DNA from 4 places in the Nocardia sp. NPDC058176 genome. Region 1 is predicted to be linked to each of the others. Evidence: riboswitches for the same ligand, from Rfam matches in the RefSeq annotation. Region 1 holds a riboswitch; each other region holds the start of a gene.
What was found. A riboswitch is a leader RNA that binds a small molecule or an ion and turns the genes downstream of it on or off. The one in region 1 is predicted to bind cobalamin.

Region 1 (7,763 bases):
GACCAGCGAGCTGGACAGGAAGCTCAGGCCGGGGTTGGTGGCGATGAAGAAGGTGTCGACGCCGGCGAGCTTGTGGTTCATCTGGGCCATCTGCAGCTCGTAGCCGAAGTCACCGGCGTCGCGCAGGCCCTTGACGATCGCGCTGACGCCCTCCTGCCTGGCGAAGTCGACCAGCAGTCCCTGCCAGGACGCGACGCGCACGTTCGGCAGGTGCGCGACCGATTCGCGCAGCAGTTCCATCCGTTCCTCGACGGAGAACGTGCCCTGTTTCTTGGGATTGACCATCACCGTGATGATCACCTCGTCGAACTGCGCGGCCGCGCGGGTGAAGACATCGACGTGACCGTTGGTGACCGGGTCGAAGGAGCCGGGACACAGTGCTGCAGCCATGGTTCAGACGCTAGCACCGAACTCGGCGAGCTCCACTCTGGTCTCCCCGTACTTGCGCGGCTTCAGCGGCGCATAGCCTGCGGGCCAGGTGATCTCGGGTGAGCGGCTGGATCGTTCCACCACCACGAGCGCATCGGGCGCCAGCCAGCCGTTGGCGGCCAGCGCGGTGAGGTCGGCGATCACGTCATCGGTGCTCACGTCGTAGGGCGGATCGGAGAACACCACGTCGTAGGCCGCGGACGCCGCGTGCGCGAGGACGGTGCCGACGCTGCCGACCCGCAGTTCGGCGCCGGGCAGACCGAGTTCGGCGATATTGGACCGCACCACGGCGGCGGCCTTGCGGTCGGATTCGATCAGCAGGGCGTGCGCGGCGCCGCGCGAGAGGGCTTCCAGGCCGAGGGCGCCCGAGCCCGCGTACAGGTCGAGGACCCGGGCGCCGTCGAGGTCGAGGCGGGCGTCGATGGCGCTGAAGAGCGCTTCGCGTACCCGGTCGGAGGTGGGTCGGGTGCCCGCGGGCGGCACCCTGAGGCGCCGCCCGCCGGCTGTTCCCGCGACGATGCGTGTCATTCCGACTCGCGCACAGCCAGTTCCACCAGCAGGTCGCCGCCTTCGACCTGGGCCACCTTGGCGGTGGCGATGCGGGCGACGATGCCGCTGCGCGGTGCGGTGATCGCGGCTTCCATCTTCATGGCCTCGATGGTGCCGACGGTGTCACCCGCGTGGATCTCCTCGCCTTCCGAGACGGCGACGGTGACGACGCCGGCGAAGGGTGCGGCGATATGACCCGGATTGTTCTTGTCGGCCTTCTCCGCGACCGGAACCTCCGAAGCGATCGACCGATCACGCACCGCGATCGGCCGCAACTGACCGTTCATGATGCACATGACCGTGCGCATACCCTTCTCATCCGGCTCGGAAATCGCTTCCAAACCGATGAGCAGGGTGACACCCTTCTCCAACTGAACGCGGTGTTCTTCACCACGACGCAGACCGTAGAAGAACTGATTCTCCGACAGACCGGTCGTGTCGCCGTACTTCTCCCGATGAGTACGGAACTCCGCGGTCGGGCCGGGGAACAGCAGACGATTCAACGTGTCGCGACGCTCTTCTGAGGATCCGTCCAGACCGGCCTGGTCCGCCGGGGACAGCGGTGTCTCGGGCTTGGGCTCGTTCCGCCCGGCCAGTGCCTTGCTACGGAACGGTTCCGGCCAACCACCGGCCGGAGTCCCGAGTTCGCCACGCAGGAAACCGATGACGGAATCGGGAATGTCGTAGCGGCCGGGGTCGGCGGCGAAGTCCTCGATGTCGACACCGGACCCGACCAGCGCGAGCGCGAGATCGCCGACGACCTTCGACGACGGCGTCACCTTGATCAGACGACCCAGAAGCCGATCAGCAGCAGCGTATTTCGCTTCGACTTCCTCGAACCGGTCACCGAGACCGAGCGCAATCGCCTGCTGCCGCAGGTTCGACAACTGGCCACCCGGAATCTCGTGGGTGTACACGCGACCGGTCGGCGCGGGCAGACCGGACTCGAAGGGGGCGTAGACCTTTCGCAGCGCCTCCCAGTAGGGCTCGAGGTCGCACACGTTCTGCAGGTTCAGCCCCGTGTCGTGCTCGGTGTGCGCGGCCGCGGCCACGATCGCCGACAGCGCGGGCTGGGAGGTGGTCCCCGCCATGGCCGCCGATGCGCCATCGACCGCGTCCGCACCGGCCTGCCACGCGGCCAGATACGTCGCCAGCTGTCCACCGGGAGTGTCATGGGTGTGCACGTGAACCGGCAGGTCGAAGTTACTCCGCAGCGCGGTAACCAGTTTCGCCGCGGCAGGGGCACGCAGCAGACCCGCCATGTCCTTGATCGCGAGCACATGCGCGCCCGCGTCGACGATCTGCTCGGCCAGCTTCAGGTAGTAGTCGAGGGTGTAGAGCGACTCGTCCGGGTTCAACAGGTCGCCGGTGTAGCTGAGCGCGACTTCCGCTACGGCGGTGCCGGTTTCCCGGACCGCTTCGATCGCGGGCCGCATCTGGTCGACATTGTTGAGCGCGTCGAAGATCCGGAAGATATCGATACCGGTCGCGGTGGCCTCGGAAACGAAAGCCCGCGTGACCTGTTCGGGGTACGGGGTGTAACCCACGGTGTTGCGTCCACGCAGCAGCATCTGCAAGCAGATGTTCGGCACGGCTTCACGCAGTGCGGCGAGCCGCTCCCACGGGTCCTCGTGCAGGAACCGCAGTGCCACATCGTAAGTCGCGCCACCCCATGCCTCGATCGAGAGCAGTTCGGGTGTCAGGCGGGCCACGTGTCCGGCCACGCCGAGCAGGCCGTTGGTCCGCACGCGGGTCGCCAGCAGCGACTGGTGCGCGTCACGGAAGGTGGTGTCGGTGACTCCGAGCGCCTTCTGCTCCCGCAGCGAGCGCGCGAAGCCCTCCGGCCCCAGCTCGAGCAGCCGCTGCCGCGACCCGGCGGGCGGCGGCACCGTCAGGTCGAGCGCGGGCAGCTTGTCGTAGGGGTACACCGTCGTCGGCCGGTCGCCATGCGGCTTGTTGACGGTGACATCGGCCAGGTAGCTCAGGATCTTGGTGCCGCGGTCGGCCGAGCCACGCGAGGTGAGCAGCTGCGGGCGCTCGTCGATGAACGACGTCGTCACCCGGCCCGCCTGGAAGTCGGGATCGTCGAGCACCGACAGCAGGAACGGGATGTTGGTCGTGACGCCACGGATCCGGAACTCCGCCAGCGCCCGGCGGGCACGGGCGGCGGCCGCGGGCAGGTCACGACCGCGGCAGGTGAGCTTCACCAGCATCGAGTCGAAGTAGGCGCCGATCTCCGCGCCCAGGTTCGCGCCACCGTCGAGGCGGATGCCCGCGCCACCGGGGGTGCGGTAGGCGGTGATGCGGCCGGTGTCGGGGCGGAAGCCGTTGGCGGGGTCCTCGGTGGTGATGCGGCACTGCAGCGCCGCGCCCCGGATGGCGACCGTGTCCTGGCTCAGGCCCAGGTCGGCCAGGGTCTCCCCGGCGGCGATGCGCAGCTGCGACTGCACCAGGTCGACGTCGGTGATCTCCTCGGTGACCGTGTGCTCGACCTGGATGCGCGGGTTCATCTCGATGAAGACGTGATTGCCGCGCTCGTCGAGCAGGAACTCCACCGTGCCCGCGTTGATGTAGCCGATCTGGCGGGCGAAGGCCACCGCATCGGCGCAGATCCGTTCCCGCAGTGCGGGATCCAGATTCGGCGCGGGCGCGAGCTCGATCACCTTCTGGTGGCGGCGCTGCAGCGAACAGTCCCGCTCGAACAGATGCATGACATTGCCGTGCTGATCGGCCAGGATCTGCACCTCGATGTGGCGCGGGTTCACCACGGCCTGCTCGAGGAAGACCGTGGGATCACCGAAGGCCGACTCGGCTTCGCGCGAGGCCGCCTCGATCGACTCCCGCAGCTGCTCGGGTGCGGCGACGCGGCGCATACCGCGCCCACCGCCACCGGCGACGGCCTTGACGAAGATCGGGTACTCGAGTTCGGCGGAGGCGGTGAGCAGTTCCTCGATGTCGGCCGAGGGTTCACTGGACTTCAACACCGGCAGCCCGGCAGCGCGCGCCGCCTCGATGGCCGTGGCCTTGTTGCCCGCCATCTCGAGCACCTCGGCGGTGGGCCCGATGAAGGTGATGCCCTCGCGCGCGCAGGCCGCGGCCAGGTCGGGGTTCTCGGAGAGGAAGCCGTAGCCGGGGTAGATCGCGTCGGCGCCCGCGCTCTTGGCCGCGTCGATGATCGCCTCGATCGAGAGATAGGCCCGGACCGGATGGCCCTGCTCCCCGATCTGATAGGACTCGGCCGCCTTCAGCCGATGCACCGAATTGCGGTCTTCGTACGGGAACACCGCGACGGTTCCGATGCCTAGTTCGTAGGCCGCTCGGAAGGCGCGGATGGCGATCTCGCCGCGATTGGCGACCAAGACTTTCGAGAACATTGGCCTACGGTACCCGGACCCGAACCACCGGTTCACCGGCAAGGTGGCTTCGTCGCATTCTTCACAGCGCACACCCGCCCACCTGCGAAGTTGCGTTCATCGGACCGTCACATCTCACCGTTTCGGACCGTCGCCGGTGCGGACTCGCGAGACCGGGTAATCCGCAGGTCACGGCACTGTTGGGGATGGTCCGGTCATCTCCGGCCCGGCGAGGCCCTATGCTGGTGGGTGCAGCTGGTTCGCCTGCGCGGTGGAAGAGTCGGAGCCCCGACCTCCCGCGCCGGTGTCGAAGCCCGCACCGGATCCTCCGGTGCCGGGTGAGAGGGAACCCGGTGAGAATCCGGGACTGTCCCGCAGCGGTATGCAGGAACGACCGCCGTCATCAAGCACTGAGCCCCGAGCTCGGGAAGCGACGGCCAGTAGGTCGGTCGATCACACGACCGGTGCCCGCGAGTCCGAAGACCTGCCGACTGTGCCGGATACGCCGTATCCGGCGGCCACCGCCTCGTGGATCGGGCGCGCGGACCACCAACAGACCTACCGCACGTGTGTCGTAGTGGACGGTCCGGCGGTTGGCGTCTGCCCGCATGGTGAGGGCCGTCCGTACCGCACTGGAGAAACTTCCGTGACTGTTTCGCACACTCCTTTCACCGCAACGGTTCTCGGTCTGCCCCGGGTGGGCCCGAACCGGGAGCTCAAGCGCGCCACCGAGGCCTACTGGGCCGGTCGCGCCGACGCCGGTCACCTGCACACCGTCGGCCGTGAACTGCGGCGCGCCCAGCTGCTCGAGCTGCAGGCCGCCGGCCTGGACTCGGTGCCGGTCGGCACCTTCTCCTACTACGACCAGGTGCTCGACACCGCCGTGCTGCTCGGCGCGCTGCCGCCGCGGGTCGCCGGGATCGCCGATCCGCTGGACCGCTACTTCGCGGCCGCGCGCGGCACCGACACCGTCGCCCCGCTCGAGATGACCAAGTGGTTCGACACCAACTACCACTACCTGGTGCCCGAGATCGGCGCCGAGACGGTCTTCTCGCTGAACCCCGAGAAGCTGCTGGCCGAACTGGCCGAGGCGATCGAACTCGGGGTCGCGGCCCGCCCGGTGGTGGTCGGCCCGATCACCTTCCTGAAGCTGGCCAAGGCCGCCGACGGCGCGGCACTGGACCGCCTGCCCGAGCTGGTCGCCCTCTACCGCGACCTGCTCACCCAGCTCGCCGACGCGGGCGCGCAGTGGGTCCAGATCGACGAGCCTGCGCTGGTCACCGACCTCACCGAGGCCGAGATCGCGCTGGTCCGCGAGACCTACACCGAGCTGTCGAGCGGCGAGCGGCGACCGGCGATCCTGGTCGCCACCTACTTCGGCCACCCCGACGGCGCACTGGCCGCCCTGGCCGACACCGCCATCGAGGGTGTCGCGGTCGACTTCACCGCGGGCACCCAGGTCGGTGACCTCGCGGTGCTGCCCGCGCTGGCGAACAAGCTGGTCGTGGCGGGCGTCGTCGACGGCCGCAACATCTGGCGCACCGATCTCGACGCCGCGCTGAGCACGCTGGGCACCCTGCTCGGCAGCGCCGGTTCGGTGGCCGTGTCCAGCTCGTCCTCGCTGCTGCACGTGCCGTACTCGCTGACCCCCGAGACCGGGCTCGACGAGCGGCTGCGCTCGTGGCTGGCCTTCGGCGCCGAGAAGGTCGCCGAGGTGCGCGTGCTCGCCACCGCCCTCACCACGGGCACCGATGCCGTCGCCGCCGAACTGGCCGCCGCGCGTGATGCCGCCGAATCGCGGCGCACCGATCCCCGCCTGCACGTCGAGCAGGTCCGTACCCGGCTGGCCGCCCTCGACGAGAGCGACCTGAACCGCCTGCCCGCCGACGAGCGGCGCGCCCTGCAGCGCGACCACCTCGACCTGCCGGTGCTCCCGACCACCACCATCGGCTCCTACCCGCAGACCTCGACCATCCGCCTGGCGCGCGCCGCCCTGCGCAAGGGCGAGATCGACCAGGCCGAGTACGTGCGCCGGATGCAGGCCGAGATCGCCGACGTGATCACCCTGCAGGAGAAGCTGGGCCTGGACGTGCTGGTGCACGGCGAGCCCGAGCGCAACGACATGGTGCAGTACTTCGCCGAGCTGCTCGACGGCTTCGCCGCCACCGACAACGGCTGGGTGCAGTCCTACGGCACCCGCTGCGTGCGCCCGCCGATCCTGTTCGGTGACGTCTCGCGGCCCGAGCCGATGACGCTGTCGTGGATCGGCTACGCCCAGTCGCTGACCACCAAGCCGGTCAAGGGCATGCTCACCGGCCCGGTGACCATCCTGGCCTGGTCGTTCGTGCGCGACGACCAGCCGCTGGGCGACTCGGCCCGCCAGGTGGCGCTGGCCATCCGCGACGAGACGGTGGACCTGGAAGCCCAGGGCACCAGGGTGATCCAGGTCGACGAGCCCGCCCTGCGCGAGCTGCTGCCGCTGCGCGCGGCCGACCAGCCCGCCTACCTGCAGTGGTCGGTGGACTCGTTCCGCCTGGCCACCGCCGGTGTCGCCGACACCACCCAGGTGCACACCCATCTGTGCTACTCGGAGTTCGGCGAGGTCATCTCGGCCATCGCGGGTCTGGACGCCGATGTCACCTCGATCGAGGCGGCGCGTTCGCACATGGAGGTCCTCGACGACCTGAACGCGGCGGGCTTCGCGCTCGGCGTCGGTCCGGGCGTCTACGACATCCACTCCCCGCGCGTGCCCTCGGTGGAGGAGATCACCACCTCGCTGTCGGCGGCGCTGAAAGCGGTTCCGGCCGAGCGTCTCTGGGTGAACCCGGACTGCGGTCTGAAGACCCGTGGCCCGGTCGAGGTCGAGGCCTCGCTGCGTAATCTGGTGACCGCCGCGACCGCGCTGCGCTGATCATCGCCGTGACTGCCCCGGACGGATTCGCTCCGTCCGGGGCAGTCGCGTTTCGGCACCCGGCTCTTCGCACGTTACGCACCAGTAGTTACAGATAGAATCCCTTGCAGGACTGGGGTTCTCCACAGACAATCGTGACTTTCAGCGAATATTGCGAACCAGCCGCGTTAGGATCTGCCACGTGCGAAAGATGTACGCGGGGGCCAGGCTGCGACGGCTGCGCGAAGAACGACGAATGACCCAAGCCGCGCTCGCCAAATCGCTGGATCTCTCGCCGAGCTATCTCAACCAGCTCGAGCGCGATCAGCGCCCGCTCACCATTCCCGTGCTGCTGAAACTCAATTCGACCTTCGACCTCGACGTCCAGTTCTTCGCCGCCGACTCCGACGCCCGCCTGGTCTCGGACCTGCACGAGGTGCTCGTGGAAGCCGCGGGCGGCGGTGACACCGCCCCGATCACCGAGGTCGAGGAGCTGGCGACCCGGCTGCCGGAGGTGGCGCGGATCGTGATCGCCATGCACC
Region 2 (7,763 bases), on a different contig from region 1:
CGGTGCGATGTCGGCACCGTCGAGCAGCACCGCGCCCGCGCTGGGAGCGGTCAGCCGGGCGAGGCCGCGCAGCAGGGTCGACTTGCCGCAACCGTTGCGGCCGACGATGACGGTGATCCGGCCGGGCGGGAAGTCGACGGTGGCATCGGAGACGATCGTGGTGTCGCCGTAGGCGAGTGCGAGTCCCTCGGTGGTGAGATGTGCGGTCATCCAGCATGTCCGATTCGGGTTGCGCGGGCGAGAAGGTAGACGAGAACGGGGGCGCCGAGCAGCGCGGTCACCACCCCGACGGGCAGTTCCGCCGGAAACAGCCTGCGCGCGGCCAGGTCGGCGGCGACGACCAGCAGCGCGCCCGCCGCCGCGGCCGGGGCGAGGCAGGCGCCGCGTTCGGCGAGCAGCCTGCGCACGATCTGCGGTGCCACCAGCGCCACGAAGGCGATCGGCCCCGCCGCTGCCGTGGCCAGCGCGGCGGCGGCCGAGGCGAGCACGATCAGGATGGTGCGGTGCGGGCCGCGTCTGCCTGCCAGCGAGTTGGCCAGCTCGTCGCCCAGTTCGAGCAGCGGCAGTGAGCGAGCGAACACGATCAGCGGCGGCACGACCACGGCGAGCGCCGCGACCGCGAACCAGACGTGCAGCCAGTCGCGATTGGCGAGACTGCCGGTGAGCCACATGGCGGCCGTATGCGCCTGGTAGACATTGGCTCTGGTGAGGATGAACGCGATGGCCGAGGACAACATGGCCGTCACCCCGATCCCGACCAGCACGAGCCGGTAGCCGTCGAGGCCGTCCTTCGTCGCCACCAGCACGATCAGCGCCATCGCCACGAACGCACCGGCCAACGCACCGCCGACCAGGCCGAGGCCGGTACCGCCGAGCAGCACACTCACCACCAGCGCGCCGAGCGAGGCGCCCGCGTTGATGCCGATGATCTCCGGGCTGACGAGGGGGTTCGTCGCGATCCGCTGCAGGATCGCGCCGGAGAGGGCGAAGGCGGCGCCGGTGGCGAGCCCGGTGAGCACGCGTGGCAGCCGGTCGGCGACGACGACGTCGTATTCGATGAGCGTGCCGCCACCGCTCAGGACCCGGAGCACGTCGGCGGTGGTGAGCGGATAGTGGCCGACAGTGAGCGACCAGGCCGCGATGGCCAGTGCCACCACTGTGAGCAGCACAGTGAGAAGCAGGGATCGCCGATGGACTCGGATGACGATCCGGCGGCCAGGCGAGCGCACCAGGAGGGTGCCGTCGGGGAGCACACTGCGTTCGGAGCGCGCCGGCTGCGGCCGCGTCCGCTGGGTGGACGTCACAGTGTCGCCACCTTCCGGTTGCGCACGAGATAGAGGAAGAACGGCGCACCGGCGAACGCGGTGATGATGCCGACCTGGATCTCCTGCGGCCGCGCGACGATCCGGCCGAGGATGTCGGCGAGCAGCAGCAGCGTCGGCCCGAGCACCGCCGACCAGACCAGCACCCACCGGTAGTCGTGTCCGACGAGCGCACGCGCGATGTGCGGGATCACCAGGCCGACGAACGCGATCGGCCCGGCGATCGCCACCGCCGACCCCGCGAGCAGCACCACACCGGCCGCGCCGGTCGCGCGCACCGCGACCAGGCGGGTACCGAGCGTGCGGGCCAGGTCGTCACCGATGGCGATGGCGTTCAGCGGCCGCGTCACCGCGACGGCCAGCACCGCGCCGACCGCGATGAACGGCGCTATCGCCCAGACGGATTCGGTGTCGGCCCGGCTCAGGGAGCCGACCACCCAGAATCGGAAGTTGTCGAAGGTGGTCCGGTCCAACAGCGTGATGGCCGTGGTGATGGACCCGCACAGCGCGGTGAACGCGGCACCGGCCAGCGCCAGCTTCACCGGTGTCGCACCGCCGAAGCCGAGCGAACCGAGCACGTAGACGAACACGGCCGCGACGGCGGCGCCGAGGAAGGCGAACCAGACGAAGCCCGCCGGGTCGGTCAGACTCAGCGCGCCCATCGCGAGCACGATCGCCAGCGAGGCACCGGCATTGATCCCGAGCAGGCCGGGCCCGGCGAGCGGGTTACGGGTGAGGCCCTGCATGACCACACCCGCCAGCGCGAGCGCGACACCGGCGAGCAGCCCGGCCAGCGTGCGCGGCAGCCGGATGTAGCGCACGACCCGGTCGCTGTCGGTGCCCTGGAAGTCGGTGAACGCCGCGAACGCCTGGTCGAGGGTGAGCGGGTGCGAGCCGATCAGGATCGAGGCCACGCAGACAGCGGCGAGCGCCGCACCGGCCAGGATCAGGCCGGTGCCGCGAACGGCGAGCGTCACCGTCCGAACAGATCGGGGTGGATCAGCTCGGCGACCAGTTCGGTGGCGTGCGCGATCCGCACACCGGCGGCGCGATCGGCGAACAGGAACGGATGCACGACGCCGTTGCGGACCGCGGTCAGGTTCGCGAAGGCCGGATTGCCGACGAGCTTGTCGACCTGGGGCTGTCCGTCGGCGCGGGTGTAGGTGGCCTTGCAGCAGGCGCTGGTGAGAATGATGTCGGGGTCGCGGGCGATGAGCTCCTCGGCGCCGATCTGGACGTTGCGGCGCTCGGTGAGGTCGGCGAAGGCGTTCACCCCGCCCGCCGCCTCGATGATCTGGGTGATGAAGTCGATGCCACCGGCGGCGGTGTAGGTGCCGTCGTCCTTGGGCGTGATCACCGCGACCCTCGGCTTCGGCGCGTCCGCCACCTTCGCGCCGACCGCGGCGATCCGCGCGCTCAGCTCCGTGACCACGTCCTCGGCCCGGTCTGAGACACCCCAGAGTGCTCCGAGGTCACGCAGATCCGCGTACACGTTCTCGAACCGCACGGTCTTGGGGTCGATCGCCTCGTCGGCGAGTCCGTCGGCGCTCGGGCACAGCGGGCTCACGACCCAGGTCTGTACGCCCAGCTCGTGCAGGCTCGCGCGGGTGCCGACGCTGTTCTGCGCCGACTTGGCGAACACGCCGTTGAACCCCGACAGCACGAAATCGGGCTTCTGGGAGAGCAATTCGTCGCGACTCGGCAGCTTCTCGACATAGGCCGACTTCGCCTGCGCGTCCTGGTATTCGGGCAGTACCGTGGAGTCGAGGAACGCGGTGCCGACGAGCCGGTCGGTGACACCGAGCGCGTGCGCGATCTCGATCGAGGGCTGGTAGGCGGCGTAGATGCGCTGCGGCGGTGCGCCGACGGTGATGTCGATCCCGCAGTTCGCGCGGGTCACGGCGTTCGCGCCGGTGGCTTCGGATTCGGGCTGCACACCACAACCGGCGACGACGACCGCACAAGCGATCAGCGCACCGGTACGTAGGCGCGCGACAACAGACAGGGTCACGGTGACGGCCTTCCAGGTCCTCGTGGAACGGTTACTGCGTAGCCGTGGCCGGTCTCCTGGCTGACGGGGATTCGCGCGACGGATCCACCTTCCCAGGGCACACGTGCCCCAGTGGCTCCGGACGACAACAGCCGTCCGGATCGATCCGTCGCTCCCGATCACAGTGGCGAGGGCCGCACCGGTTTCACACCGATTTCCCGAACACCACGGCTCGGGGACTGTACCAAGATCACTACTGGACGGTCGACTTCCCCCGGGTCATCGCGCGATCAGCGGGCGTCGGGGCAGCGGCCGGAGTAGGTGCTCAGACCCAGACCGTTGCTCTTCTTGCTGCGACCGACGGGGCCGTTCTTCGCGGAACGGACCCAATTGCCCGCGGTGTCGAGGACAGGCATGCGCTCGCTGAAGGCCCGGCTGTACTGGACGGTGCCATCGACGGTGAGGATGCCCTCGCGGACGTCGATGTGGGCGACGGTGGCCCAGAAGGAGTTCTTGCCGTTGCCGATCACGACGGTGATCTGGTCGGCGTCGGGACCCGGCAGGCCGTCGGGACCGGGGCGGCCGTAGCGGACGCGCACGCGCGGGTTGCCGAACTTGTCGATGGCGCCCGCGCCGTTGTCGACGGACTGGTAGACGTTGAGCAGCAGGTCGCCGTTCTCGGTGGGGCGCACGATCACTTGCTCGGTGGCGGGCAGGTTGTTGGCGCCGGGGCCGCGGCTGTCGCCCTGGTGGTGCATGAACGGCCAGGTGTTCAGGTCACCCTGGTGCCCCTTCTCACCGCTGATCACGACGTAGTCGCCGGTGACCTCGTTGCGGCAGAAGAAGTACACGTCGAGGTCACCGACCCCGAACTGGGTGACGCGGCCGTGCTGGTCGTATTTCGCACCGCGCCCGTCCCATTCGAGGCCGACGGTGAGGACGTAGCCCGGGTCACCCTTGCGCAGGTCGATGCTGGCGCGGCGGCTCGGCGAATCCTTGGTGAGGACGACGTCGACCTTGCGGAGGTCGATCGCGGGTCCTGAGGCGGGCGGAACCTGTTGTGGCGCACCGGCAGGCGTCGCGAAGGGGGCTTGCTGCTGGCCGTATTGGGGCGGCGCGGCAGGGTGCGGCTGCCCGGGAAACTGCGGCGCACCGGCAGGCTGGGGCGGCGCGAAAGACTGCGGCGGTGCGGGGTACTGCGGTGCGCCAGGCTGCGGCGGCACGGGGAACTGTGGCGCACCAGCAGGCTGCGGCGGCGCGAAAGACTGCGGCGGCGCGGGGTGTTGCGGCGCAACGGGTTGCGGCGCGGCGGGTTCCTCGTCGACGGAGATCCCGTGCTCGGTCGCGAAGGCCGCGAGCCCGGCGCTGTATCCCTGCCCGACCGCGTCGAGCCGCCACCCGCTCCCCCGGCGATACAGCGCGACGGCCTGCAACACCGTCTCGCTGTCCAGACCCGGCGGCACGAAGGTCAACGACTGACTCGCACCGGCGATCGAGATCCGCAACCCGGTGACCTCACCGAACCGAATCTCCTGTGCCTCGGTGCTGCCCGCGATCACGACCCGATGGATGTCGGCGGGCAATGCCGAAAGGTCCACCGACACAACAGCATCGGATTCCAGCTGCACGCCGGGCGCCGAGGGATTGTTGAAGAAGACGAAATCGGCGTCGGAGCGCACCTTGCCGTCGGCGGTCACCAGCACCGCGGACACATCCACCGCCCCCGCCGGGCTGTCGAGGTCGATGCGCACGGTGTAGCGCCCGTCGACCAGATCGGTCTTCGACCCCTTGGACACCTCGCCGACGGTTGCCGCGGTCCCACTCATGTCGTGCTCCTACCCCATCCGTGCGCCGACCGTCGCGCCCGATCGAGGTGATCGGCGCGACTCCGCTCCCACCGTACCTGCCGGGCGCCGGTGCCACGGCGGGTCGCGCACGAGGTGATCACCCCGGCGCGGTGTTCACCCTTGTCCCGCTCGATAGCGCCGCCGGTTCGCGCGTTGGCTTCGATCACAGCGTCCCGGAACATCGGTCGCGGACGCGGCCGCTGTGTCGTTCACTGGAGGCCATGGACGTCCGTGCGCTGATCGACCGCAAGCTGGGTCGCCGGGTCTCGGTGATCGTCCCCGCCCACGACGACGAGGACACCGTGGCCGGGGTGATCGCCTCCCTGCGACCGCTGCTCGGCGGACTCGTCGACGAACTGCTCGTGCTCGACGGCGGCTCCACCGACCGCACGGTGGCTCGCGCCCGGGCAGCGGGCGCCGCCGTCTACACCAGGGAGGAGGCGCTGCCCGAGATCTCGCCGCGCCCCGGCAAGGGTGAGGTGCTGTGGCGCTCGCTGGCGGTGTCAACGGGTGACGTGCTGGTGTTCCTGGACGCGGACCTGGTCGAACCCGATCCGATGTTCGTGCCGATGCTGGTCGAACCGCTGCTCGCCGATCCCGAGCTCGCCCTGGTCAAGGGCTACTACCGGCGTCCGATGACCAGCGGCCCCGGCTTCGACGCCGACGGCGGCGGCCGGGTCACCCAGTTGGTCGCGCGTCCCCTGCTCACCGCGCTCGCGCCCGCCCTGGCCGAGATCGTGCAACCACTCGGCGGGGAGTACGCCGCCACCCGTGCGCTGCTCGGCGAGATCTCGGTCGCCAGCGGCTACGGCGCCGAGATCGGGATCCTGCTCGATTGCTGGCAGCGCCACGGCCTCGCGGCCATCGCCCAGGTCGATCTGGGTGTGCGCGTGCACCGCAACCGGCCGACCCACGAGTTGGCGGTGATGAGCAGGCAGGTCGTCGCCACCCTGCTCGACCGGCTCGGCATCCGGGATTCCGGGATCGGGCTGGTGCAGTTCCTGCCGGGCGAGACGGGTTGGCAGCGCACGCCTTCGGAGGTGAGTCTCACCGACCGCCCGCCGATGACCCAGGTGATGGCGGCCCGGCGCGAGATCGCCTGACCGGGCACGCACGACGGGCGCCGGCTCGGCTCCATGGCCGGACCAGCGCCCGTTCGCTCGCGAATTACGCGGAGACCATGCCGAAGTCGAGCTTCACCAGCTGGTCGGCGCAGCCGAAGTAGCGGTCGTCGTGGGTGATCACGATGACCGTCTTCCCGCGGCGCTTCAGGTCGCTGAGGATCTCGTGATAGAAGACGTCGCGGAAGCGCGGCTCCTGATCGGCGGCCCATTCGTCGAAGACGTAGATCTGGCGGTCCTCGAGCAGCGCGGTGAGCAGCGCCAGGCGCTTACGCTGTCCCTGCGACAGATCCACGGTCGACAGGCGCCCGTCCCGCACGGTCACCTTGTGCGCGATCTGCAATTCCTCGAGATACCGCTGGACCTCGTCGTCGATCCCGGGGCGGTCGAAGCCCAGGTAGTCCTCGAACAGGTGGAAATCGGTGAACACCGCCGACGAGTTCTGCCGGTACCACTCGATGTTGTCGTGGTCGATCCGCTCCCCGTTGAGCGACAACGACCCCGTGCGCGGCACGTACAGACCGGTGATCAGCTTGGCCAGCGTCGACTTCCCGCTGCCGTTGCCGCCGACGATGAACGTGATCTGCCCCGGTTCGAAGACCAGGTCGATCGGACCGAGCCGGAAACCCGAGTCCGTGGACTCGTCGAGCCCGGGCGGCGGACCCAGCGGCACCGGCCGCACATCGGTCGCACCGTGATCGACCCACTTCTTGCCGTTCACATCCGGTTGGGCGGAGCCGGGATTCGCGCCGGGATGGGCGGGATGGCGTCCGCCCGGACCGGGATGGCCGTTGCGCGGCGGCATGCCGGGACGCGGCGGCGGACCACCGTGCCCGGGCGGACCACCCGGATGCGTACCGGGCGGCGGCGGCACCGGCGACGGCGCCTCGGACCGGTACACGTAGCTGACATCGGTCAGTTCCAGCTTGGCCTCTCCCGCCGCCGGACGATCCGAGTAGGGCAGCAGTTCCTCGTCGTGCAGGGTCTCCATGGACAGGTTCATCGCCCGGATCTTGGCCAGCGCCACGTCACCGCGCAGCAGGTCGGGGATGCGGTGCATGAAGTTCTGCATCGGCATCGCCAGGAACGTGGTGACCAGCACGTAGCCGACCATGGTCTCGCGCGGCAGTTCCAGCGCCACGGCGATGACGAACAGGATCAGCGCCATCGTCGTCAGCTGCAGTGCCTGGCCGAAGCCCTGCGCGTAGGAGAACTTCGAGCCCGCGTCGGTGTTCTGATCGCGCAGCGTGCCCGCCGAACCGAGCAGGTGCCGGTCCATGAAATCCTGCCGACGGCCGCGGTGCAGCTTCAGTTCCTTGATGCCGAGGGTGACGGCCTGGAACGAGCGCAGCAGCGCGTCCTCGTTCTCGCGGGCCTCGCGGTAGATCCCGCGCACCCGCTTGAGCACCATCTCGACACACGCGATGCCGACGAGTGTGCCCGCCACCGTCACCGCGAAGATCGGTCCCGACACGATGAAAAG
Region 3 (7,763 bases), on a different contig from region 1:
GCGGACAAGGTGGTTCTTCACGGTCGAGGCCTCCCAGAGCGGTTGTTGATGCGCTTGTATTCGCACGTTACACACGCCCTGATCACCGCGAAATACACCGCAAATGCCAAATGTTGTGGACGGAATTCAGCAAATTTGTGGAAGTTGTGAAAAGCGATGCTGATACATTGGCGGCATGCAGAAGATGTACGCAGGCGCTCGGCTGCGCACGCTGCGCGAACAACGGCAGCTGTCCCAATCGGGGATGGCGAAGGTCCTCGGGCTATCGGTGAGTTACGTCAACCAGCTCGAGAACGACCAGCGCCCGCTCACCGTCCCGGTGCTGCTGCGCCTGAACGCCACCTTCGACCTGGACATGGGATTCTTCGCCGCCGACACCGACGCCCGGCTGCTGGCCGACCTGCAGGACGTGTTCGCCGAGGACCCGGAAGCGGCCTCGATCACCAATGCCGAGCTCGAGGATCTGCTGTCCCGCGTGCCCGGCGCGGCCCGGCTGCTGGTGAGCCTGCACCGGCGCCTGCGCGGCGCGACCCAGCAGGTCGAACAGTTCTCCGCCGACATCGAGGGCTCGGCCGTCGAACCCGGCACCGCGATGCCGTACGAGGACGTCCGCGACTTCTTCTACGACCGGCGCAATCACATCCCCGAACTCGACCGGGCGGCCGAGCAGATGTTCGTCGACAATCGGCTCACCGTCGGCGGACTCGATCTGCAATTGACCCGGCTGCTGCACGAGCGCCACGGCATCAGCGTCACCATCCGCTCGGACATGCCGACCGATCCCGGCCCGAAACGGATCTACGATCCCGCCGCGCGGCACATCATCCTGGCGCGCAGGCTCTCCCCCGGCCAGCGCGCCTTCCAGCTCGCCACCCAGTTGGCTTTCCTCACCCACGCCGACACCATCAACGCGCTCGCCGCCTCGGTGGAGACGATGCCCGCCGAATCCCGTGATCTGTTGCGCGTCGGCCTCGCCAACTATTTCGCGGGCGCGTTGATCCTGCCGTACACGCGATTTCGCAATGCGGCCGAGGAATTGCGCTATGACATCGATCTGCTCTCGGCCATGTTCGAGGTGGGTTTCGAAACCGTCTGCCACCGGCTGTCCACCCTGCAGCGGCCCAATCTGCGCGGGGTGCCGTTCTTCTTCGTCCGCACCGATCGAGCGGGCAATATCTCGAAACGCCAGTCGGCCACCGCATTTCATTTCTCCCGGGTCGGTGGCAGCTGCCCGCTGTGGGTGGTGCACGAGGCCTTCACCACGCCGGGCCGGATCCGCACGCAGATCGCCGAGATGCCCGACGGCCGCAAGTACCTGTGGCTGGCCCGCACCACCGACGAGAGCGCGCCCGGATACCTTTCCGCCAAAAGGGATTTCGCCATCGGACTGGGGTGCGACCTGGCCTATGCCGAGAAGCTGGTCTACTCCCACGGCCTGCCGATCCACGACGAGGCCACCGCGGTCCCGATCGGCGCGGGCTGCAAGATCTGCGAACGCCACGAGTGCGCGCAGCGCGCCTTCCCGCAACTGGGCCGCGCGATCCGGGTCGACCAGAACCGCGCGGCCAACATCCCGTACACGCCGGTCGACCGCGCGGCACGGGCCTCGCGGTAGCTGCCTGCGGCGCACCGCGTAGCGGCGATCGCGATCGCGGCGTGGGAGGGCATTGCCGGACGCGGTGGCCTCCGGCATCATCGACCTCGTGACCAAGGTGAGCCTGACCACCGAGCTGCCGATCTCCGCCGAGCTGGCCCGCTCGCTCGCCGCCAAACCCGAACTGTTCGCCTACGTCGTCCGGCCGTACCTGCGGGTGCCGGGGATGAGCATTCCCGAGCACATCGAACCGGGCGCACTGGGTTCGGCCCGGCTCTGGCTGTTCGGGATCGTCCCGCTGTGGACCCACCGTCTGCGGATCGTCTCGCTCGACGAGTTCGAGATCTACACCAACGAGCACGGCGGCCCGCTGCGCGTCTGGAATCACCGGCTGACGTTCGCACCCCTCGGCCCGAACAGTTGCCGCTACACCGACGAGATCGAGATCGAGGACGGCCTGCACGGCCTCGCGACCCGCGCCTTCATCCACCTGATGTTCCGCCACCGGCACCGCCGCTGGCGGGCGCTGGCCCGGGTCCTCGCCTGAGACCGGGCTCTCCGCTCGCCGAGCTGCCCATCTATGCTGTTCGCGCAGCTGGTTCGCTGGTGACGACGTTTACGGGAGCCCCCGATCCGTCACGAGCGTCGAAAGAGGGAACCCGGTGGGAATCCGGGACTGTCCCGCAGCGGTGAACAGGAACGACCGCCGTCATCGGCACTGGACGCGCACGTCCGGGAAGCGACGGCCAGTAGGTCGACCCGAGGATTCCGGGTCGATGCCCGTGAGTCCGAAGACCTGCCCGCTGTGCCGGATACGCCGTATCCGGCGGCCGTCGCCTCGCGGATCTGGCGGCGATCATCCTTGCTAGCCAACGGAGTTCGAACCTGTGGTTGTTTCCAGCACCTCTGTCAATGATCTGTCCCTCGACGAGCTTGATCCCGAGTTGGCCGCCGCGATGGCAGGCGAACTCGCCCGCGAACGCGACACCCTCGAAATGATCGCCTCGGAGAACTTCGTCCCCCGCGCGGTCCTGCAAGCCCAAGGCTCGGTCCTGACCAACAAATACGCCGAGGGCTACCCCGGACGCCGCTACTACGGTGGCTGCGAAGCCGTCGACGTCGTCGAAACCCTGGCCCGTGACCGCGCCAAAGAACTCTTCGGCGCCGAATTCGCCAACGTCCAACCCCACTCCGGCGCCCAAGCCAACGCCGCCGTACTCATGGCGTTGATGAACCCCGGCGAAACGTTGTTGGGTCTCGACCTCGCCCACGGTGGGCATTTGACCCACGGCATGCGGTTGAACTTCTCGGGCAAGCTCTACGACGTCCACTCCTACGGAGTGTCCAAAGAAGACCACCGCATCGACATGGACGAAGTCCGTGACATCGCGATCAAAGCCAAACCGAAGGTCATCGTGGCCGGTTGGTCGGCCTACCCGCGTCATCAGGACTTCGCGCGCTTCCGGGAGATCGCCGACGAGGTCGGGGCCTACCTGTGGGTCGACATGGCCCACTTCGCCGGCCTGGTCGCCGTGGGCCTGCATCCTTCCCCGGTCCCGTATGCCGATGTCGTGTCCTCCACCGTCCACAAAACGTTGGGTGGCCCGCGCTCCGGGTTGATTCTGGCCAAGCAGGAATTCGCCAAGAAGCTCAACAGTGCGGTGTTCCCCGGGCAGCAGGGCGGGCCGCTCATGCATGTGATCGCGGCCAAGGCCGCGGCGTTCAAGATCGCCGCGACCGACGAATTCACCGACCGCCAGCAACGGACCCTCGCCGGTGCCCGGATCCTGGCCGAACGCCTCACCGGCGCCGATGTCGCCGACAAGGGTGTTTCGGTGTTGACCGGCGGCACCGACGTCCACCTCGTCCTGGTCGATCTGCGTAACTCCGAACTCGACGGCCAGCAGGGCGAGGACTTGCTCCACGAGGTCGGGATCACGGTCAACCGCAACGCGGTCCCGTTCGACCCCCGTCCCCCGATGGTCACCTCCGGTCTGCGGATCGGCACCGCCGCCCTGGCCACCCGCGGCTTCGGTGACAGCGAGTTCACCGAGGTCGCCGACATCATCGCCGCGACCCTGGCAGGCACTTCCGATACCGAAACCCTGCGGGGTCGGGTCTCGAAGCTGGCGCAGAGTGTCCCGTTGTATCAAGGCCTGGAGGACTGGAACCTCCTCGGCTGACCATCCACCCCGAGGCCGATGGCCCGGTCCACCCCCAAGGCCCGGACCATCGGCACACCGGACCAACCGCCTTGTCAACGCTGTAGGCCTACACTGATCACCAGTCGACGCAGACGGAGGTGCCCCGATGGCCGAAAGTTCGACAGACCGGCCAGAACCACGCTTCGGACGCCCCAGCGGACCCGTGACCAGGGAATCGGTGCTCGCCGCCGCGCTCACGATCGTCGACCGTGACGGTGTCGACGCGCTGTCGATGCGGCGGCTCGCCGAGGCGGTCGGGCGCGATCCGATGGTGATCTACCGGCACCTGCCGAACAAGGCCGCCGTGCTCGACGGCGTGGCCGAACTCGTCTTCGAACAGCTGACCGTCGACGCCGACGATCCCGACTGGATCGCCCAGCTGCGCGCGGTCGCCCGCGCGTTCCGCGCGATGGCCCTCGCGCACCCCAATGTCGTTCCGCTGCTGGTGACCCGGCCGCTGTCCACCCCGCTCGGGATGCGGCCGCCCGCGGTGGTCCGCCCGCTCGAAGGCGTCCTGCGCCTGCTCACCACGGCGGGCTTCACCGGCGCCGACGCGCTGCACGTCTACCGCGCGCTGTTCGGCTTCCTCTACGGCCACGTGCTCAACGAACTGCAGGAGATCGTCGAGCGGCCCGAGGAATCCGACGAGGTCCTGCGCCTGGGCCTGCACCGGCTGCCGATCGGCGAATTCCCGCTGTTGCGCGCGCTGGCCCCGACCCTGGCCGCCTACGACGGCGCCGCCGAACTCGAACGCGGCCTCGACATCCTGCTCACCGGCCTCACCGCCACCCTGCCCGATCCCACGCGCTAGCCCGCCCCCAGCGGCCTCTATGCCGTCTATCTACAGCGTAGACTAACGGCGTAGCAGCACAGCTACGCCCAGCTGAGGATTTGCCGCATGGCCATCACCGAAGTCGCGGTCTACGCGCACCTGACCGACGCCGATGTCGACGCGCTCGGCGCGGAACTCGACGCGATCCGCCGCGAGATCGAGGACCGGCGCGGCACCACCGACGCCACCTACATCCGCCGCACCATCGCCTTCCAGCGGATACTCGACGCGAGCGCCCGGCTGGTGCTCGTCTGCACCCGATCACGACTGGGCTGGCTGGTCGGCACCACCGCGCTGGCCGCAGCCAAGAGCATCGAGAACATGGAGATCGGGCACAACGTGTCGCACGGCCAGTGGGATTGGATGAACGATCCCGAAATCCATTCGCGCACTTGGGAATGGGACATGGCCGGGGTCTCGTCGCAGTGGCGCTATTCACACAACTACCGCCATCACGTGTTCACCAATGTGGTCGGCATGGACGACGACGTCGGCTTCGGCGTGCTGCGGGTGACCCGCGATCAGCGCTGGAGTCCGCGCCGGCTCATCCAGCCGCTGCACAATCTGCTCCTCGCGGCCACCTTCGAATGGGGCATCGCCCTGCACGGGCTGTATTCCGAACAGGAACGCGCGGCGACCCCGGCCGGGAAGAAAGCGCACACCAGGGCGCTGCTCCGCAAGATCGGCAGGCAGACCGCCAAGGACTACCTGCTCTTCCCCCTGCTCAGCGGCCGCCGGTGGCGCCGCACGCTCACCGGCACCGTCGCGGCCAACACCCTGCGCAACCTGTGGGCGTACGTGGTGATCTTCTGCGGCCACTTCCCCGACGGCGCGGAGAAATTCACCCCGGAGGCGATCGAGGACGAGACGCACGCGCAGTGGTATCTGCGCCAGATGCTCGGCACCGCGAACTTCGACGCCGGTCCGGTCCTCGCCTTCCTCAGCGGTCACCTCTCGCATCAGATCGAACATCACCTGTTCCCCGATCTGCCCAGCAATCACTACGCCGAGATCGCGGTGCGCGTGCGCGCGCTCTGCGACAAGTACGACCTGCCCTACACCACCGGTCCGCTCCCCCGCCAATACCTGCTGACGCTGCGCACCATCCACAAGCTGGCCCTGCCCGACGCCTTCCTCACCGCCACCAGCGACGACGCACCCGAGACCGCCTCGGAGCGCAAATTCGCCGTCGGCGCCGAATCCGGCAGTGTCCGAGGTGGATTGCGCACCGCACTGCGCGCGGCCCGCCGGACCGAGGCCGCCTGAGCCGTCCCGATCGAGCGATTCACGCGCCGGGTGTTTGCTGTGTTGTCTATATTCAGACCGTTAGCCGAAGAACCGAATCGAATCCACTGGTGAACAGATGGCAGGACGATCATTCACCAAGGCGCTGATCATTTGCCGATCACCGGCAGCGAGCACGAGAAGGGTTGACCTATGAGGCGTTTCCCGTTCATCGTCGCGATCGCAGCAGTGGCGCTACTCGGCGCCGGATGCTCCGACGACTCCCCGACGGCGCCGGCGACCACCACGACCACCACCGCGCCGGAAACCACCGAGACCGCGCCGCACGAGCAGCACACGACCCCGAACGAGCAGCCGATCCCGGTACCGCCGACCACGGTGTCGATGATGCCGAACCCGAACGGTGACGGCAGCCAGGTTCCCTGCGAGGGCACCATCTGCACCAACCCCAATCACGGCGCTGGCCCCGATCCCGAGGAGAACGGCGGGCACGAAATGCCGAACCCGAACGGTGACGGCAGCGAGGTTCCGTGCGAGGGCACCATCTGTACGAATCCGAATCACGGCGGTAATTGATGATCGCTACCACGGACTGAACTTCGGAAAATTCTGAGACGAAACAGTATTCGTGTATAGTGGGACGGATCGACCTCAGGTCGATTCGTCCCACATGTCTGTGATTGCGCACACCATCCGGTCTGATTCACGGCGCATCCGCGCACGTCATCGGGTATCCTGCAGCTGAATTCACTTGCACGATCCGGGCTTCCGGTCGGCAATCAACGAATTCATTCATTTCGGGGTCGCCAGACGTGGGGAGATTTGTCGTGCAATTCATGGGGCGCATTCGCGATGCCATTCACCGTTCGCGAAAAGACGGCCGACACGGCGGATCTCGCACGTTCGGAATGTCGGTGACCACCTCGCCGCCGCATGGGTGAGTTCCTCGCCGCCGTCGTGTCCTTTCCGACGGCACTGTTCAGTTTCGCGTTGCTCGTCGTCATCGGATACTGGCTGGTGGTGCTCGTGGGGGGCACCGAGGTCGACGCGTTCGACGGCGGCGAATCCGGGTCGACGGTCGGCGGTTTCGACGCACTGGGCCTGAGCGGTGTACCCGTCACGGTCGCGGTGACCGGGCTGGTCGCCCTGTCCTGGTTCGCCAGCCTGGTCGGCACCGTCGCGATCGGCGCGCTCGGCCTGGCCGGAATCGCCGCGATCGTCGCCGGGTGCGCGGTCCTGCTCGTGGCCGTCGTCGCCGCCGTGGCAGGCACCCGGCTCGTGGTGATCCCGCTGCGGCGCTTCTTCCGGCACGGTCCCGCACCGTCACTACAAGACTTCGTCGGCCGGATGTGCGTGGTGCGCACCGGTCGCGTCGACGAGGAATTCGGCCAGGCCGAACTCACCGCCGACGACGGCTCATCGGCCGTCATCCAGGTCCGGCAGAGCGCACTGCATGCCGCGACCGCTCCCCTGACCCAAGGGGATTCCGCTGTCGTCTACGACTACGACCCGGCCACCGGAACGTTCTGGGTGGCCGCTCTGGAGGGGAACTGATGTCCACCATCGCCATCGGATTCGGCGTGCTCGTCGCCGTGATCCTGCTGTCCGTACTCGCCGTGCTGTTCCTGGTGAGCCGACTGTTCAAGAAGGTCAGCCAGGGCCGCGCGCTGATCATCTCGAAGATGCGCAAGGTCGATGTGACCTTCACCGGCGCCGTCGTGCTCCCGGTCCTGCACAAGGCCGAGTTCATGGACATCTCGGTGAAGACCATCGAGATCGCCCGCGTCGGCCGCGACGGGCTGATCTGCCGCGACAACATCCGCGCCGACATCAGGATCACCTTCTTCGTGCGGGTCAACAAGACCGTCGAGGACGTCATCAAGGTGGC
Region 4 (7,763 bases), on a different contig from region 1:
TGCAGCCGCGCCCACTCGATGCCGATGCGGTACACGCGCACACCGAGATCCGCGGCCAGCGCGATGTCGGAGCGGTAGCGGTTCCGGAAGTCGACGGAGTCGAGATACGGGTCGTCGGTGGCGCCGGATTCGGCGTAGCGGCGCCAATTGCTGTCGGGCGCATCGCCTTCGGCCTGGAATCCGGATGCCGCCACGCCCCAGAGGAATTCGGGCCCGACCGGTGCTATCCGGTCCGGTGCGGGTGGCCGGGCGAGTGCGGGGGAGGTGCTGGCCGTGAGCAGTGCCGCGACGGTGAGGGCGAGGGTGGCGAGGAGTCGGCGTCCGCTGGGGGAGTGCATGGCGCTCCTGGAGCTAGGGAGGAGAGGGGAGTGCGCTCAGTGTGCGACATCGGGCCCGGTCAGCGGGGGAAATCTTCCGGTGTGCCATATCGCCGGCCCAACAAAGAGAAATACTCATGTTCTTACGTAGATATGCGCATCTACTAATGAATAGCCCTCCTGAACCTACCAGCCAACACTTCGACACATGTCCACACCTAACCGGCGCAATTCGCAAGGAAGGGGAGGGGTGGATTGGGGACGTAGGTCCGGCTCAGGTGTCGAGGTCGATCGCGACGGCTCGCCCGGTGCGGAACCAATAGGAGTGCAGCTCGCGGATCTTCGACCGGGTCGGGAGACCCCGCAGGTGGATGGCGCATTCGCCGAAGTCGAGCGGGACGACGGTGTCGCACAGCAGGTCGCGCGCGGTGTCGAGTTCCGCCGGATCGGTGATCTCCCTGGCCGTCCCGCCATGGGTACCGCCGCGCAGTTCCAGCGTCACGCGCGGATCGGCGCGGACGTTGAGCAGCCAGGCATTGACCGCGTCCGGCTGTTCGATGGTGATGTTGGGTGGCATCAGCTGCACGAGATACGCGCGATCGCCCTCGCGCAGGACCCGCACGCACTTCGGCCGGGGCAGACCCGTCTTGCGGCCGGTGGTGGTGAGGACGCCGTAGCCGCGTGGGGCGCGGAGCCGGAAGAAGGGCAGCATGGCGGCGCTGAGCCGCTTACCGTCGCGGGCGCTGCGGATCAGTCGTCCGTGCTCACCGAGGACGGCTTCGGCGGCGGCGCGACGTGCTGCGTCGTCCATGACGTCCATGGTGCGCCGCGCGAGGGTGCGTCGTCCAGCATGTCGCGGCGGCGCTCCGGCGGTGCGAGTGAGTTGTCTCTCAGCGGGCCGTTGTGAGTGGGTGGATCGAGTTCGCTCGAGCCAGGATTCGTGGATGGTGTGGAATCCCTTGCCGCGCGTCGCGCGCGTGTTCGCGGAACAACCCTGGGTGATGCGTGGGGGCGTTGTCGTACTTCCGGCCGAGCGGCTGTTGCGCAGGCTCAGCGGTGGCCGATGGGGTGTGCTCGATCTGGCCGGCCTGCCGTCGATCGAGGTGACGGTGGTGGGCCGGAAGTCGGGGCAGCCGCGGACGACCTCGCTGCTGTGTGTGCCCGACGGGGACGGCTTCTATCTCGTCGGTTCGAACTGGGGCAAGCCCGAGCATCCGGCATGGTCGGCGAATCTACGCGCGGCCCGTACGGCGTCGGTGCGCTTCGACGGCAGCTCCGCGTTCCCGGTGACGGTCACCGAGATCGCCGGCGTCGATCGCAAGCGCGTCTGGGACCAGGTGGTCGAGTTCTGGCCCGGCTACGAGATGGAGTTCCAGCGTTCGGGTGGCCGCGAATTCCGGATCTTCCGGCTGGATCGGATCACCGACTGAACCGCGCACAACCCTCGTGATGCTAGGTTCACTTCCGCAGGGAACACCGGTGCGATTCCGGGGCTGTCCCGCAACTGTCACCGAGTAGCAGACCTTCATCCGATGGCCACGACCTCCCTGGGTTGGAAGGCCGAAGGCGAGCGTTGATCCGGGAGCCAGGATACCTGCGCCCTTTCAGGACCGAGTTTCACGAGGATGAAGATGCGAGTGTTCACTCGCCGCGGGCACACTGCCGCGCGGCTACCCGACCATGCTCCCGGTACGACGCGACGTCGCCGGTCGAAGGCAGCGGTCACCATGGCCGGGCTGCTCGCGGTGGCGATGGTCTTCACCGGTTGCGCGTCGAGCGAGACCGAGGGTGGCGCGGCGGCCTCGGCCAAGTCGCTGCGCGAGTCCGGTGACGGCGAGCTGACGATCTACAACTCCTACAAGATCGCCGGCCTCGACCCGATCGGCACCGGCACGAACTGGCTGTTCGACTGGGGTATCGCGGAGAACCTGCTGCAGATCACCGACGAGGGCGAGGTCGAACCGTGGCTCGCCGAATCGGTGACCCGCGACGGTGACACCCGCTGGATCGTGACGCTGCGCGACGGCGTCACCTTCCAGAACGGCAAGCCCGTCGACGCGGCGGCGGTCGCGGCGGCGTTGACCAGGCAGATCGCCAAGTCCACGGCGGCCCAGGTGTATCTGGATCCCGCGACCACGGCGACCGTCGACGGCGACAAGGTGGTCCTCACGACGCCGAAGCCGAACGCGATGGTGCCCGCCGCGCTGGCCGCGCGCGACAATTCGCTGCAGATCTACGACGTCGCCGCGATGGAAGCGGCCGGCGGCGACTCGGCGAAGATCGTCGGCGCCGGTGCCTATTCGGGCCCGTACGCGATCACCGCGTGGACCCCGGACAACCTGGTCCTCGCCCCGTACGCGAACCACTGGGAGGGCACGCCGCCGCTGAAGGGGGTCACGGTGCGCGTGGTGCCCGACGAGCAGGCGCGCCTGGCCGGGGTGCGCAGCGGTGAAGCCGACATGGCGTTCTACCCGTCCACCTCCGCCAAGCTGGAGTTGCAGGGCGACAAGGACGTCCACGTGCTGTCCTCGGAGCTGGCGCTGCAGTCGCTGCTGGTGGAGATGAATCTGAAGGCGGGCATCTTCACCGATACCGCTGTGCGCAAGGCATTCACCGCGGCGATCGATTACGAGGGCATCGCCGCCGATGTCGGCAACGGCCAGTTCGCTGCCGCGAAGAGCCTCTACCCGGACTCGCTGTCGTTCGCGGTGGACAACCAGGTCCACGATCTGGACGAGGCCAAGCGCCTGCTCGACGCCGCGGGCTGGGTGCCCGGTGGTGACGGGATCCGGGCCAAGGACGGCCGGAAGCTGGTGGTGCGGTTCGTGACCCAGGCGCAGGGCCCGGAGACCAACGATGTCGCCATCGCGATGAAGGACCAGGTCGCGCGCGCCGGTTTCGATCTGCGGATCGACAATGCCGAGGATTCCGCCGCGGTGAAGAAGGACCCGGCCGCGTGGGAGTCGTCGGTGGCGCTGAGTGGATCGCTGTCGGGCACCGCTGATCCGATCCAGCCGTATCTGGTGCGCTGGACCACCGGTGGTTCGGCGAACGCGCAGGGTGTGGCGAATCCGGAGATCGATGCGATCGGCGAGGAGCTGCGCGGCGAGTTCGACACCGCGCGCCGTGACGCGCTGCTCGAGCGGGCGCAGGCGATTCTGGTGCGCGACGAGGCCTATGTGGTGGCCGGGACGTTCAAGTACTTCACCGTGGTGGCCGGTCCGGAGTGGGCCGATTACCAGGTGTCGAGCGTGCGCAGGCACATCACCAGCCAGACCGGCAAGTAGCGCAGCTTCGGCGATGCGTTTTCTCGTCCTCGCCCGTCGCCGGGTGGTGGAGGCGGTACTCACGCTGCTGGGTGCGAGCGTGCTGATCTGGGCCTTGATGCCGTTGGCCCCGGGCGATCCCGCGCGAATGATCCTGGTCGCGCAGGGTGTCCCGGAGCCGACGCCGGAGCAGATCAGCGCGCTCGACCGCACGTTGCATGTGGATCAGCCGATCCTCGCGCAGTACGCGCACTGGGTGTGGGGTGTGGTGCGCGGTGATTTCGGGTTGTCGTTCGTGTCGGGTCGCCCGGTCTCGGGCGAGTTCTCCGAACGACTGCCCGCCACGCTGACCCTGGCCTCGGCGTCGCTGGTGCTCGCGCTGGTGTTGTCGGTGGCGCTGGGTGTGGTGGCGGCGCGGTATCCGCGCCGGTGGCCGGATCACGGGACCCGGTGGCTGGCGCTGGTGTTCGCGTCGGTGCCGGGGTTCATCGTGGCGTTGTTGCTGATCCAGGTGTTCGTCGTCGGGTTGGGTTTCGGTAAGGCCGCGCTCGACGGGACCTGGCGGCAGGTGTGGCTGCCCGCGGTGTGTCTGGCGATCGGCCTGTCCGATACCTGGTCCCGGTTGTTGCGGGCGAATCTGCTCGGGTTCCTGGATTCGCCGACCGCGGCGGTGTTGCGGGCGAGGGGTGCGTCGCGGTGGCGGATCCTGTGGCGGCACGGTGTGCCCAACAGCGCGGTGCCGTCGCTGCACGCCCTCGCTGTCGGCACCGCGGTGTTGATCGGTGGGGCGACGGTGGTCGAGACCGTGTTCACCTGGCCGGGTCTGGGCTCGTATGTGGTGGAGTCGGTGAAGACGCGGGATCTGCCGGTGATCCAGGCGTTCACGATCTTCGCGACTCTGAGCTATGTGGTCACCAGCGTGGTCGCGGATCTGCTGTCCGCGATGATCGACCGCAGAATCGCGGTGGACGCGTGACAGTTCGAGTGTTGCGGACCGGGTTGCCGTCGTCGGTGCGCGTCGGCGGGGTCCTGCTGGGCGTGCTGGTGTTGTTGGCGATCGTGGGCCCGTGGGTGGCGCAGTTCCCGCCGAACGAGCCGCACTACGGCGACAAGCTGGTCGCGCCGAATGCCGAGTTCTGGTTGGGGACCGACCAGTACGGCCGGGATCAGTTCTCCCGCGTGCTGAACGGGCTGCGGTTGTCGCTGCTGTCGGCGTTCATCGTGCTGGCGGGGTCGGCGACGATCAGCCTGCTGGTCGGGTTGGGTGCCGGGCTTTACGGTGGCAGGCTCGACCGGGCGGTCTCGCGGGTGATCGATGTCGTGCTCGCCATCCCGGGCTTGGTGTTGGCGCTGGCCGTGGTCGGCCTGCTCGGCCCCGGGTATCTGAATCTGCTGCTGGCGCTGGTGACCGCGAGCTGGGCGGCGGATGCGAGAGTCGCGCGGGCACTGACCTTGGAGGCGCGGACGCGGCCGTATGTGGTCGCGGCGCGGGTGGCCGGGGTGAGCAGACCGGCGATCGGCGTGCGGCATCTGCTGCCCGCGGTGCTCGGTCCGTTCCTGATCGTGGCCACCTTGCGGCTCGGTGGCATCGTGGTCGCGCTCGCGGGGTTGTCGTTCCTGGGACTGGGTGTGCAGATGCCGGAGGCCGAGCTCGGTGCGATGCTCGGTGACGCGCGCCGATTCCTCACTGCCGCACCGTGGTTGCTCATCGCGCCGTCGGTGGTGATTCTGGCGATGGCGGCCGCGGCGAATCTCATCGCCGAGGGTATGCGGGATCGTCGGGACAGCGGGGGACGCGAATGAGTGCGCCGATCGTGGAGATTCGTGGGTTGACGGTGGCCTATGCCGGGGGCGCTCCGGTGCTGCGCGATGTCTGCCTGTCCGTGGGTCGTGGGGAGACGGTGGCGGTGGTCGGGCCGAGCGGGAGCGGCAAGACCAGCATCATCCGCGCGTTGCTCGGGACGCTCTCGGCTGCCCGGGTCTCCGGCACGATTCTCGTCGATGGTGTCGAGGTGGCGGGTCGGGATTTCGCGGCATTGCGGGGCACTGTGCTCGGCTATGTGAGCCAGGACCCGTTCGGTGCGATGGATCCGATCATGTCGGTGGGCGCGAACATCGCGCAGGCATGGCGGATCAAGCGGAAGCCCGTTCCCGAGGGCCGGATCGTCGCCGATCTGACGGCGGTCGACATCGTCGACGCGGCGTCACGGATCCGCGAGCGGCCGTTCACTTGGTCGGGCGGAATGCTGCAACGCGGTTCGGTGACGACCGCGCGGGCACTGGATCCGGCGCTGGTGCTGGCCGACGAGCCGACCTCGGCGCTGGACGAGGCGAACGCGCATCGGGTGATGGCGGCGTTGACGGCCGGGGATTCGGCGTTGCTGATCGTCAGCCATGATCGGCGGCTGGTCGAGAAGTACGCCGACCGGGTGTATGTGGTCGAGGACGGCACGGTCGTCGAGTCGTCCTCATCGGCTCCGGTTGTCGCGGAAGCTGTTTCGACGCGCAAGGCGGTGCCGGCCGCGCCGCCGATTCTGCGGGCACACGGTGTCGCGAAACGGTATTCGACCGGCGGTGGGCTGGCGGCGACCGACCTCGAGGTTCGTCGTGGCGAGATCGTCGGGCTCGCCGGGCCGTCAGGGGCGGGTAAGAGCACGTTGCTGCGGGTCCTCTCCGGAGTCGAGGCGCCCAGTGCGGGTCGGCTGGTCTGGGACGGGCGTGATGGTCCGCCGTCGCCGGGCGAGGTCGGGGTGGTGTTCCAGAACGCGGTGGGCAGTCTCGATCCGCGCAGGCCGATCTACCGCAGCATCACCGAGCCGTTGAAGCCCCGACTACGCAGCCGTCTGAGCCGGGCCGACGCCCTGGCCGTCACGTCGACGGCATTGGCGCGGGTCGGTCTGGCCGATATCGACCCTGGTCGTTTCCCGCGGGAGCTCTCCGGTGGTCAGGCCCAGCGGGTGGCGATCGCGCGGGCGCTGGTCGGTGATGTGCGATTGCTGCTGGCGGACGAGCCGACCGCGTCCCTGGACGAGGCGTCCTCCGCGCGGATCTTCGAGATCCTGCGTGAGCTCGCCGACGGGGGACTGGCCATCGTGATCGTCTCGCATGCCGAGCGCACCCTGCGCGAGCTCGCCGACACGGTGGTCAGGGTCGATGCGACGCAGGAACGTCCCACTGGGCGATGACGGTGTCGGCGAACAGCCGCATGCTGGTGCGGATGGCCTCCGGTGCGGGTCCGGCCGGTTGGACGTTGCACAGGAAGTCGGTGGCGTCGGGCAGGACGAGGTCGCGGCGGATGGCGGTGTCGACCTCGGTGGCGGTGCCGAGGTAGCCGTGACCGGTGTCGATGTAGTCGCGGGCGGTGAATCCGGGCGGAAAACGGCCCGCGATGATCGAGGTCGTCACCCAGCGTTCGATGCCCGGCTTCATGTGCTCGAACGCGGTCGCGGCGGTGTCGGCGCACAGCACCGATCGGGAGACGCCGACGCGCGGTGTGCGTCCGGCGGCGTCTTGCGCGGCACGGTATTTCGCGACGCGCTCGGCGGCGAGCTCGTCGCGTGGGCCCTGGGGTGAGGAGTTGCGTCCGGTGAGTACGCCGAGGTCGAGTTCGGCGGCGAGTTCGAATCCCGATTCGGATGCGGTGCCGATCCAGAGCCGGTCGCGCAGTCCCGCGGCATTCGGCACCAGGTCGCTGCCCGGCCCGAGCAGTTCGCGCAGCTGGTGGAGGGTCTCGATGAATCGTTCGTGGCGTTGTTCGTGCGCCCGGCCGAATCGTTCGGCGGTCCGCGCGTCGGCCCCGGCGCCGAGGCCGAGTTCGAGCCGGCCGCCGCTGAGCGCGTCCACGGTGGCGGCGTCCTCGGCCAGCCGGATCGGATCCTCCAGTGACCCGACCACCACCGCGGTCCCCAACCGGATCCGGCTGGTGCGCTGCGCGATCGCCGCGAGCAGCACCAGCGGCGAGGGACAGTGTGCCCGCTGTGCCCCGAAGTGGTGCTGGGCGACCCAGAACGAATCGAATCCGCATTCCTCGGCGTGGACCGCCAGTTCCACGGCGTCCCGCAAAGCTGCCGCGGAGTCTTCGTCGCCGACAACATGGGAGATGAACCCGAACCGCATTACCCACCCGTCCCGTCACCGTCGTCGGTGTTCCACCGTAGTTCGCGAACTCCTGTCGTGCTGG

Region 2: it holds a riboswitch for cobalamin, as region 1 does, so the genes downstream of both, ACFVVM_RS05835 (ABC transporter substrate-binding protein) here and metE (5-methyltetrahydropteroyltriglutamate--homocysteine S-methyltransferase) in region 1, are expected to answer to the same signal.
Region 3: it holds a riboswitch for cobalamin, as region 1 does, so the genes downstream of both, glyA (serine hydroxymethyltransferase) here and metE (5-methyltetrahydropteroyltriglutamate--homocysteine S-methyltransferase) in region 1, are expected to answer to the same signal.
Region 4: it holds a riboswitch for cobalamin, as region 1 does, so the genes downstream of both, ACFVVM_RS06010 (ABC transporter substrate-binding protein) here and metE (5-methyltetrahydropteroyltriglutamate--homocysteine S-methyltransferase) in region 1, are expected to answer to the same signal.

What each region holds. Positions count from the first base shown of each region.
Region 1 is NZ_JBHVVA010000003.1:676,082-683,844, reverse strand. Features, by position in the region: gene coaD (pantetheine-phosphate adenylyltransferase) at 1-390, opposite strand, end outside; gene rsmD (16S rRNA (guanine(966)-N(2))-methyltransferase RsmD) at 394-957, opposite strand; gene ACFVVM_RS21080 (pyruvate carboxylase) at 954-4,352, opposite strand; cobalamin riboswitch at 4,635-4,838, shown strand; gene metE (5-methyltetrahydropteroyltriglutamate--homocysteine S-methyltransferase) at 4,978-7,242, shown strand; gene ACFVVM_RS21070 (short-chain fatty acyl-CoA regulator family protein) at 7,424-7,763, shown strand, end outside.
Region 2 is NZ_JBHVVA010000001.1:1,238,989-1,246,751, reverse strand. Features, by position in the region: gene ACFVVM_RS05850 (ABC transporter ATP-binding protein) at 1-210, opposite strand, end outside; gene ACFVVM_RS05845 (FecCD family ABC transporter permease) at 207-1,304, opposite strand; gene ACFVVM_RS05840 (FecCD family ABC transporter permease) at 1,301-2,299, opposite strand; gene ACFVVM_RS05835 (ABC transporter substrate-binding protein) at 2,296-3,333, opposite strand; cobalamin riboswitch at 3,362-3,576, opposite strand; gene ACFVVM_RS05830 (TerD family protein) at 3,603-5,138, opposite strand; gene ACFVVM_RS05825 (glucosyl-3-phosphoglycerate synthase) at 5,381-6,262, shown strand; gene ACFVVM_RS05820 (ATP-binding cassette domain-containing protein) at 6,327-7,763, opposite strand, start outside.
Region 3 is NZ_JBHVVA010000005.1:395,926-403,688, forward strand. Features, by position in the region: gene prpD (2-methylcitrate dehydratase PrpD) at 1-21, opposite strand, end outside; gene ACFVVM_RS26195 (short-chain fatty acyl-CoA regulator family protein) at 176-1,615, shown strand; gene ACFVVM_RS26200 (hypothetical protein) at 1,695-2,141, shown strand; cobalamin riboswitch at 2,182-2,413, shown strand; gene glyA (serine hydroxymethyltransferase) at 2,482-3,777, shown strand; gene ACFVVM_RS26210 (TetR/AcrR family transcriptional regulator C-terminal domain-containing protein) at 3,905-4,609, shown strand; gene ACFVVM_RS26215 (fatty acid desaturase family protein) at 4,697-5,896, shown strand; gene ACFVVM_RS26220 (hypothetical protein) at 6,068-6,451, shown strand; gene ACFVVM_RS26225 (hypothetical protein) at 6,809-7,429, shown strand; gene ACFVVM_RS26230 (flotillin family protein) at 7,429-7,763, shown strand, end outside.
Region 4 is NZ_JBHVVA010000001.1:1,277,472-1,285,234, forward strand. Features, by position in the region: gene ACFVVM_RS05995 (family 1 glycosylhydrolase) at 1-338, opposite strand, end outside; gene ACFVVM_RS06000 (nitroreductase/quinone reductase family protein) at 592-1,128, opposite strand; gene ACFVVM_RS06005 (nitroreductase family deazaflavin-dependent oxidoreductase) at 1,262-1,747, shown strand; cobalamin riboswitch at 1,786-1,913, shown strand; gene ACFVVM_RS06010 (ABC transporter substrate-binding protein) at 1,949-3,604, shown strand; gene ACFVVM_RS06015 (ABC transporter permease) at 3,618-4,559, shown strand; gene ACFVVM_RS06020 (ABC transporter permease) at 4,556-5,386, shown strand; gene ACFVVM_RS06025 (ABC transporter ATP-binding protein) at 5,383-6,768, shown strand; gene ACFVVM_RS06030 (LLM class flavin-dependent oxidoreductase) at 6,728-7,699, opposite strand.